2 regions of the Candidatus Sulfurimonas marisnigri genome follow, and region 1 is predicted to be linked to the other one. Evidence: riboswitches for the same ligand, from Rfam matches in the RefSeq annotation. Region 1 holds a riboswitch; the other holds the start of a gene.

Region 1 (5,022 bases):
TAAAATTGTCCAACCTCTTCAAGCTCTTTTTCCATATTTTACCTCTACTTTTTCTCTCTAAACTTACAACTTCCAACACTAATTGTTTTGCCTGTTTTAATAGCTTCTTTTACATATGCAAGTGCCCCCTTAGGATCAGCATCACCTATCTCTTCTTCTATTATTCGAAGTAACTCAGCCTCATTAGTTATTGCCCACATCTTTTCATATGTATATTGTGTCTCTATTTTCATATTAGTATCATATCTAAAAAATAAATTCATTACTACATCTATCGGCAATATCTTCATTTTCTACACAGTGTAAACTTAACTAATTTTAAATATACAATCTTTAAATATAAAACACATAATATTTGGGTATAATTCGCCAAATAGTTTAGGGGAAGGTGCATTGCCAAATGAGGCAATCTTGTATCAGCTCCTATTTAAAGGATAACGATGCAAGAAAATGCACAAACAGTAGAACAAACTAATGAAGAGCCAACAATCACATTTGATGATTTAGGTTTAAACAAAGATATACTTAGAGCAGTTAAAGACGCAGGTTTTACAGTTCCAAGCCCTATTCAAGCATCAGCAATACCATTCGTATTAGCTGGTCGTGACATAGTTGGTCAAGCACACACTGGTACTGGTAAAACAGCAGCTTTTGGTCTTCCGGCACTAAACAATATTGATCCTAAAAATGGTGTTGGTATACTAATTATCACTCCAACTCGTGAACTTGCTACTCAAGTTAGTGATGAGATGTTTAAGTATGGTAGAAATATAGGCGCTAGAACAGTAACTGTTTATGGCGGTAGCTCTTATAATAGACAAATTGACCTTATTGAAAGAGGTGCAGCAGTTGTTGTTGCAACTCCAGGTCGTCTTTTAGACATACTTAAAAAGAATTTACTTAAAGATTTCGCTCCTAGTATCGTTGTACTTGACGAAGCGGATGAGATGCTTGATATGGGATTTTTAGATGATATTAATGAAATATTCTCTTACCTTCCAACAAATCGTCAAACACTTCTTTTCTCTGCAACTATGCCTAAGCCTATTAGGCTTCTAGCTGAGAGAATATTAGACAATCCAGAGTTCATCTCTATTACTAAAGGTGAAACTACAAACACAGATATTGAGCAAGAATACTATGTAATCGAAGAGTCTGAAAGAGATGATGCTATCATCCGTCTAATGGATGCTGAAGAGACTAAAAAATGTGTAGTGTTTTGTAGAACAAAAAGCGAAGTAGATCGTCTTTCAAATGTTCTTTCAAATGCTGGATACTTAGCTAATGGTCTTCATGGAGATATGGAGCAACGCCAACGTGAGACTGTAATCAAAGGTTTCAAACAAAATTCAGTAAAAGTACTTGTTGCTACTGATGTAGCCGCTCGTGGTATACATGTAGATAATATCTCTCATGTTTTCAACTACCATATTCCTTTTGACCCTGAGTCTTATGTTCACCGTATTGGTAGAACTGGTCGTGCGGGAACTAAAGGTAAAGCTATTACACTTTTAACTCCTCTAGAGTTTAAAGAACTACAAAGAATAAAAGCAAAAGTTGGAACTACAATGACTCATGCATTTGTTCCAAGTAAAAATGATTTAAGAGCTTTAAACTTAAAATCAATAGTAAAAACAATTGAAGACCAACACATCTATGATGAAGCTCATCAAATTCTTGACATGTTAAAAGAAGATATAGACGAAGCTACTATTATGTTTAAACTAGTTTCAATGATTCTTGATAGACAGGCAGTTAAAGGTCCAAATACTATCGGTATCCCTGCTGATAAGTTAGCTGCTATTTTAGAGCGTGCTGCTAATAGAAATGATAGCAGAGGTGGCCGTGGTGGTTACAAAGGAAATAGAAATCGTTCAGGTGGCGGTGGAGATAGAAATCGTAGCGGTAGCGGTGACAGAAATCGTTCAGGTGGCGGCGGTGGATACCGTGGTGGAAACTCTAGTGGTGGAAGTTCTGCTGGCGGCGGAGACAGAAGTCGTTCTGGTGGCGGTGATAGAAACCGTAACAGAACTAGAGACTAAATTGTATGCACATGTAGAACTCTTTGTTTTACATGTACAAATATAAAAAAGCCTAAAAGCTATAATTCATCCAAAAAACAACTCTGTTAATCAAGCTACTATTTTTTTCATTCCTATTCTCAAGTTCTAATAAACTATTAGAGATATTAACCTTAAACACAAAGTTGCCAAAACTTATTGGCTTTATATCAATAAAATCATTAGAAAAAACATCTAAAACAAACTCATCCTGTTTAAGAGTTTCAGATGAAGCTCCTAAGGGACTAAACATAAAAAATGTCATAATGACAAATATTACAGTTTTCATGACCTTCCTCCATACAAATAAGTATAATGTCAGAACATAAAAGTATATATAGCACACACCATGCTAATAACGCTTACACTTATAAAGAAATTTTGATAGATAAAGGAAAATGAGGTGTAAATACCTAGGCAGTCTGGCGATCTATAAAAGACCCATAACTTTCCGTGCTTGCTTCGCAACAAGGTTGGCTTTTTCTAATATTTATCAATACTATAATTATACCCACTTTTATGTTTTTTATTCTTAAGAACAGTAATTGCTAGCTTCAACAAAGAAAGGACTAATAATGATTATCTATGAAGAGAGTGAGCTATATATTGAGAAAGAGCCAAGTGAAATACCTTGGCTTAAAATATTTACAAAAGAAGCCTACAAAGAGTTAGGTGATGTTCCAAAAAGTTTGAGAACAAGACTTTGGGAAGTATATGACATAGTAGAGTACGAAATGAAGGATTACTACAGACCTACTAAAATAAATATGGCATCCTTTGCAAATATGCTTCCAAGAGTTCATATACATGTGATGGCTAGATTTAAAGATGATAGTCACTTTCCTAATCCTATATGGGGAGAAAAATTACGAGAAAGTGATTTAAAGCTTCCAGATGAAAAAGAGTTTTATAAAAGAGTTAAGAAAGCTTTGGAAAATTAAAGAACAAACGTATTAATTTTAAATTGTTAAAATTTTCAATTTTGCTATAGTTCAAGGCGAAGTTTAGTTTTGTTGAGGAGCTCGCTTGTGTGAGTGACGAAATAAAGCTAAATTTCAACGAAGAAATTTAGTAAAAGTTTTATTTTAACGGGCTAAAAGGGACTAGAGCGCTTCCCCAAGTCAATCCCCCACCAAAAGCATCTAAAAGCATCAGTTCACCTTTTTTAAGTGTTCCTTGCTCATATATATCATTTATAGCCATTGGTATTGAAGCACCAGAAGTATTTCCATATTTTTCTACAGTAAGTACAACTTGCTCATCTTTTAGCTTAAGAGCATCACCAACTGCCTTAATAATTCTGTAGTTAGCCTGATGTGGCACAAAATGCTTTATTTGTGAACTTTGAATATTGTTCTCTTGTAAAATTTCAACAACATCTTTTGTAAGAGTTCGAACTGCAACTTTAAAAGTTTCATTTCCCTTCATTTGCATAAAACAACTTGAGGCCTCTTGACTTAAAGAGTCGTGAGTAGAGCCACTTCCACCATTAGGAGTCATAAGTAAATCTGCATATGCTCCATCTGAACCCGTATGAACATCTATAATTGCTTCATCTTTATTTTCAGTTGCTGATATAACTGCAGCACCAGCACCGTCCCCAAAAAGAATACATGTACTTCTATCAGTATAGTCTGTAATAGCTGATAATTTTTCTGCACCGATTATAAGAATATTTTTTTTCATCCCCGATTCAATAAATGCTTTGGCAATTGAGAGAATGTATACAAAACCTGTACAGGCTGCAGAGATATCAAATGAAGTTACATTACCAAGTCCAAGCTTAGTTGCAATTATAGTAGCTGTTGAAGGCATACAGAAGTAATCTGGAGAGATAGTAGCACAAATAACCATGTCTATGTCACCCTTAGCTATGCCACTTCTCTCTATTGCCAATTCTGCAGCAAAAGTACCCATATCACTAGTGAACTCATTTTCAGCAGCAATGTGACGTTCTTTTATCCCGGTTCTTTTTGTTATCCATTCGTCTGTAGTATCGACCATTGTAGATAAATCTTCGTTTGTTAAAATTTTGCTTGGAACATAAGCACCGATAGATCGAAAAGCAGCGTAAGCCATTATATTTCCTTGTTTTTTAAGGCTTCTAGTCTCTCTACAATATGTTCATTAACTCCAGTATCAACATAGTTTATAGCTTGAAAAATTGCATTTTGTATAGCTTTGGGATTACTTTTACCATGACTTACTATTGCACACCCTTTTATACCAATAAGTGGTGCTCCACCTATCTCTGCATAATCCATCTGTGCTTTGAGAAGTCTAAAAACTTTTCTCATCAAAAGAGCACCTGTAATAGCAATTGGTGATTTTCTAATATAATCTTTAATAAGACCTGTAATTGTAGATGCAACACCTTCACTTGCTTTTAGGACTAAATTTCCTACAAAGCCGTCACAAGTTATTACATCACAACTACCATTATATATATCACCACCCTCAACGTTACCTTTGAATCCTTTATATCCAACCAAGATTTTAAATGCTTCTTTTGTTACTTCGTTACCTTTGGATGGCTCTTCACCATTAGCAAGAATACCAATTCTAGGGGTCTCTATCTTCAATAGATCCTCTGCATAACATCCACCCATAATGGCAAACTGTGCGATATGTTCAGCTTTTGAATCAACATTTGCACCAGCATCTAGTAATATTGATCGTCTAGCAAGCTTTGTTGGCATCAATGTAGCTAATGCAGGACGAAGTACACCTTGAAGGCGTCCTAGTCTAAGCGTTGCAAGTGTCATTGTAGCCCCGCTATGACCGGCTGATACAACACCATCTGCTTCACCATTTTTTACCAGTTCAATAGCTTTGTAGATACTACTATCTTTACGTTTTACAGCATCAGTAGCTGCATCACTCATAGATATAACGTCATCTGCTTCTACTATAGAAATCTTATCTCTATAACGTTTTGGTAACAGAGGTAAAATTTCTGATT
Region 2 (5,022 bases), 920 kb from region 1:
TAATCATAATGATTAGTATCGTCAATATTGTTACGATTAAAGATAACCTCATTAAAAATATCAAACTTTCCAACTCTATTTAGTGAGCGGACAAAAGCAGCAATAGATTTATTGTTGAAGTTTCTTATATCTGCATATGAAACATTTGAGACAAGTTTATTGTCTATGTCAAAATTATAAGTATACTCCAAAAAAGCAGATATATTTTTTACGTTCTCTTTGCTATTGGTAAAAGCTCCTGTTGGATTTACTACAAAGGGGGGTTGTACAAATAAATTCTTAGTAACACCATAGGTAGCAACTAACTCTATTTCATTTTTACCATTAATATATTTTATCTCCTCGCTAATCGCATTTAAAACTTGATTATCAAGAGGACGTTTAGTAAATGGAAAATCTACATATATATAAGGTTCAACCAATGACTCCACTCTATACGCAAATGATTTAAAAATAAAATTATCATGAATATATGTGTGATTTATACGAAATTGAAAAAGATCTTCATTTTCAATTCCTCCATTGTTATTCACTAAGGCATACTGAGCAGCAATGCTTATAATATTGTTATTTGATATGCTGTGTCTATCTTCTAAGAAAATTGTACTTACGGCTTGTCTATTATAATCATCCTTGGAACTTAAAACACCATCCACTTTAGCTTCTATCATCTCAAAGGTTTTATAGCGAAGCTTTGCACCTATAATTAGACGGTTATACTCTGATTCACCTGTGTACTTTATCTCTGCTGTAGAAACACCCTCTTCTCTATCAAAATCAAGCTCTGGAGAGTAAGGCGATTCAAAACCAGCTGCTTCTTTGTTTTTTCCAGAGATATGTGTATATTGATGATTTACAGAGATACATAAATTTTTAAAGTATGTTGTTTCGTACCCTATGTTAAAATAGTCATAGTGACCTGTTGAGATATCATAAGTAGCTAAAGGGCTTCTGGCTATTGATGTATCAAGGTCTGATGTCCCCGCCATAACTTGGAGCTTATTGTTCTTGGAATGTATGGAACTAAAAAGTGAATAAGTTTCAGAATCACGTTTAATTGGAATATTGTGACTGAAATACTTTTTTCTTTTATCATCACTTCTAGATACATATGCAACATAAGAGTAATCTTTGAGCTCATCTGCATAATATGCAGATTCTTGATTAAATCCACGGCTTCCATAATTAAGATTTAACTTCCCACCACTGTCACGCTCGGCCGTTTTTGAATATAGCTTAATTAAGATATATGTTGGTTCTGTAGAAAACTCATACGATGGTGAGCGTGTATAAATTTCTACATGGTCTATAAAATCTAGGTCAATACTGTTAGCAGCTGTAAAACCGCTTCCAAATGTTGATGAAACAAGTTCTTGATTATCTATATACAAACGTATAGTACTGCTTGAAAAAAATGCGGAGGAGCCTCTATAAAACATATCTGCAATTCCGCCACGACTCTCTTTGTATCTTACTATAGGGTGTGACTTTAAGATATCTTTGAGACTGTGAGCCTGCATAATGTCTAAATCTTTTCTAGTAAAGATAGTTACAGCCCCGCCGCTTTCAAGTTTTGTCTTATTTGAAAGATCACTATTGTGTGTATAAGTGCCTAATAAATCGCCCAGCTCTTCTGAATGGAGCAATCCAACAGCTAATAATAATAAAAATATTAATTTCATTATTCACCTTTTATTTTTTATAAAATTTTAACATAAATGAACTTCAAAATTATATTAATTATAAATTAAAACATTATACTGTACAATAGGTATATTAAAAAAAAGCCAAACTTATTGTGAAGTAAGGACGGAAAATCACGAGTCTTTTTTACTAAAAGATGGTCGGGTTGCATATACTTCTACTGTTTAATTTAGTGGTTGTATACTTCATAATTATGTTATTATTGGAATAAAATGAAGAATATAGCTTCAGAGTTAAATACTTATTTAAAAACAAATTTACCAAAACCATCAATTGACTTTAAATGGGATGATTTGGACAATGAAAATTTTTTTTTATATTTAAATAAAAATTATCCGAAAAACTTCCTATCAAACAGCGAAAATCTACTAAACATCAAACGTGCTTTTAAAGAGTATTTTGAGCCTATTGGGTACCCATTATTAAAGCTAACAGAAAATACAATACGGATAAAAGTTTTTGAATATAAAACTGAGCCTAAAGATAGTATAAACCTGGATGCGATTATTAATATTATTGAATCTTACGAAGATCTAATAGAGTATGATTACAAAGGCATAGAAGGTTTAATTTCTATCCCAGAAGATGTAAAAAATAAAATATATAGTTTTGTAAGAAACATAAACAATGAGGATATAAATAAAAAAGAATTGATTAGATTTGCCGTAAGACATGCTTTTGAACTTGAGGAAAGTGATATTATAATCATTAGAAGCAATCAAATAATTATAAAATTATTAGACGGATTCCTAATAGAGGAAGTTGCTGATAATCAAAAAAATACTGTTGCAAATAGGTACAATGGGATTGATGAGGATAAACTAAAATCGTTCAATGATGAGATTTTTTCACAGCAAGATAATAAAGATTTTTTTTATTTCACAGCAGAAGAATTTGTTGATACATATTTTTTAGTTAAGAACATAGATAATATAGCTTACGAAAAAAATGCATTTTCTTTAATACAATCAATTATAATAGAGCAATTAACTAATTTATTTGACAACAATAATGAATTTTTTAAAGGGTTTGCAGGCTATATATTTAGAATACATTTCAAAGAGGTATTTGGATATATAGCAGACATTATACTAGAAGAAGTTGGATCATCAAATAAGAACATGATAGAATTTTTAAAGTATTATTCATTAGATGTAGTTGTTCTTGATGGAATTAAATATAAAGTTCCACGTATGGAAGCAGAAAATGGGATGAGATGGAATATTACATCCATAATGTCTATTGTTAGAGTTTATATTAAAGCAAAAATATCTATAGATAATATATATGAAAAAGTAAATGATTTAAATAATGACATCTCTGGTTTATATATTGGTGGAATTTCACCTTTAGAGTATAACAATGGATTGAAAAGAGAGATAGATAAGTTATCACAAGAAGCTAACTATGATACAAAAAAATTAGACTCATATATAGATACTTTAAGTTCATCAAAAGATGAAAACGAGAGAAAAACATTAAAAAATGACATAGTCTCAATAAAAAGAAATTTGTTACATCAAAAAGAACAAAAAGCCGTGTTGTCTTCAAAGCTTATTGATTCAAGTGTAGTAGCTAACTACGCAGATATAAAGAGAGAAATTGATTCTTTAAAAAGAGAAGAAAATAGAGACAAAAAAATATTGATTCAAAATCAGGATTCATATATGTCAATACAAAATGCACTAGTAAAAGCATTGACATCAAAGAAAATACTCTTAGGTAAAGTTAAATAATCTAGCTTTAAGACCGCCCTGTATATTAAGCAGTAAAACTGTATAATCGCATTCTTATTTGACTAAACAAACTCCTTTTTTGGATGTAAACAGGTGATATTTCTGTTTTTCTAATATGGACTTTTCATTTTTTTATGATTAAAATCCCCAACTAAGACGCACTAAAATACTTTTAAATGTGGTTTACTCTAATATCGAGAAAATCTGATAGATGCGATGACCTTATAGCTGGATACCCTCCAAAGTAATAATCATCTTTAACCATAAAGAGAGTTAGCAACAATGAATATAGAAATTATAACGACAGACACAAGCACATGTAATGACATTGTTAAATCAATTGAAGAGATTGGTCACGCAGTTAGGCTGAGTATATGTTTAAATAAATCAAATTTAGATGAAGTTGTACTAAGAAAACCGGACTTAGTGATTTTGTCTCAAAAAGATATATTAATTGAAAATGAAGAAAACATTTGCCTATCTGAATACTTTGAATTAAACAGTATAAATTTTTCAGGCTCAACAAAAGAAGCATTAAAATATAACTCTGACAAGGTGTTAACCAAATCTTACTTAAAAGAGCAAGGTCATAATACAGCAAATTATTTTACAGCAACTCCTGGTGAGTATGTAAATGACAACAAGATACCAATTAGATACCCTCTATTTATCAAACCAAATAGTTCTGCAAACGGCAATGGAATTGACGATTTATCGTACGTTACAAATTATGCACAGTTTGAGAGTAAGGTTTTATCATTATATAACACATACAATGAGCCTGTTTTAGTTGAAGAGTATCTTGAAAGTCAAGAGTTTACAGTTGCCCTTCTTAAAACAAAAGATGGTGATTTACTAGTTAGTACAATTGAAGTTATCCCTACCAAATCACAAAATGGAATTAAAATTCTTGGATTAAAAACACGAATTGAGAACAAAGAGGAGTTCAAAAAAACTCAAGATTCTGAGCTTATAAATAGGGTTAAAAATATTGCTGTTAATGCTTTTATGGACCTTGGAGCAAGAGACTTTGCACAAATAGATATTAAAACAAACAGTTATGGGCACTGCTTTTTAATGGGAGCAAATCTACTCCCAGATATAAAAGATGTCTCAAGCTATCTAGTCAAAGCATGTGAAATTGAACATGGTCTTTCATACAATGAAATAATAGAGATTATTATAAACAAAGGAATCAGCAGAATTTAGCTGAATCCTCTTCAGTTATGCTACGCTCACCTCTTTGATGTCAGCAATTTTCAAGATACTTTTATAGATAGAAGCTAGTAAAGATTTTCTATTATTTCTTACACTTTCATCTTCGGCATTTACCATAACATCTTCAAAGAACTTATCCAGTTCAGGCTTAAGACCAAAGAGAGCATCAAGTTCCTCTTCATAAGAGTTATATTTACATGTAGAAACTTCTATATATCTTACATGTAGGACTTTTTCTGCTTCTTGCTCAAAAAGCTTATGATCAACTATCATCTCTTTTGACATATTAATATCTTTAGTGATGTTTGAGACTCTTTTAAATGTTGAAAAAGATTCACTGAAACCTTCACTATTAACCATGGTC

Evidence for each region. A riboswitch is a leader RNA that binds a small molecule or an ion and turns the genes downstream of it on or off. The one in region 1 is predicted to bind cyclic di-GMP.
Region 2: another riboswitch for cyclic di-GMP. It lies ahead of HUE87_RS05805 (hypothetical protein); the one in region 1 lies ahead of HUE87_RS10505 (hypothetical protein).

What each region holds. Positions count from the first base shown of each region.
Region 1 covers NZ_CP054493.1:2,075,745-2,080,766, forward strand. The annotation lists gene HUE87_RS10490 (mechanosensitive ion channel family protein) at 1-35, opposite strand, end outside; gene HUE87_RS10495 (hypothetical protein) at 45-263, opposite strand; gene HUE87_RS10500 (DEAD/DEAH box helicase) at 441-2,042, shown strand; gene HUE87_RS10505 (hypothetical protein) at 2,095-2,349, opposite strand; cyclic di-GMP riboswitch class I at 2,474-2,548, opposite strand; gene HUE87_RS10510 (HIT domain-containing protein) at 2,636-3,001, shown strand; gene HUE87_RS10515 (beta-ketoacyl-ACP synthase III) at 3,141-4,139, opposite strand; gene plsX (phosphate acyltransferase PlsX) at 4,139-5,022, opposite strand, start outside.
Region 2 covers NZ_CP054493.1:1,153,070-1,158,091, reverse strand. The annotation lists gene HUE87_RS05810 (TonB-dependent receptor plug domain-containing protein) at 1-1,682, opposite strand, end outside; cyclic di-GMP riboswitch class I at 1,777-1,857, shown strand; gene HUE87_RS05805 (hypothetical protein) at 1,917-3,440, shown strand; gene HUE87_RS05800 (D-alanine--D-alanine ligase family protein) at 3,723-4,649, shown strand; gene glyS (glycine--tRNA ligase subunit beta) at 4,665-5,022, opposite strand, start outside.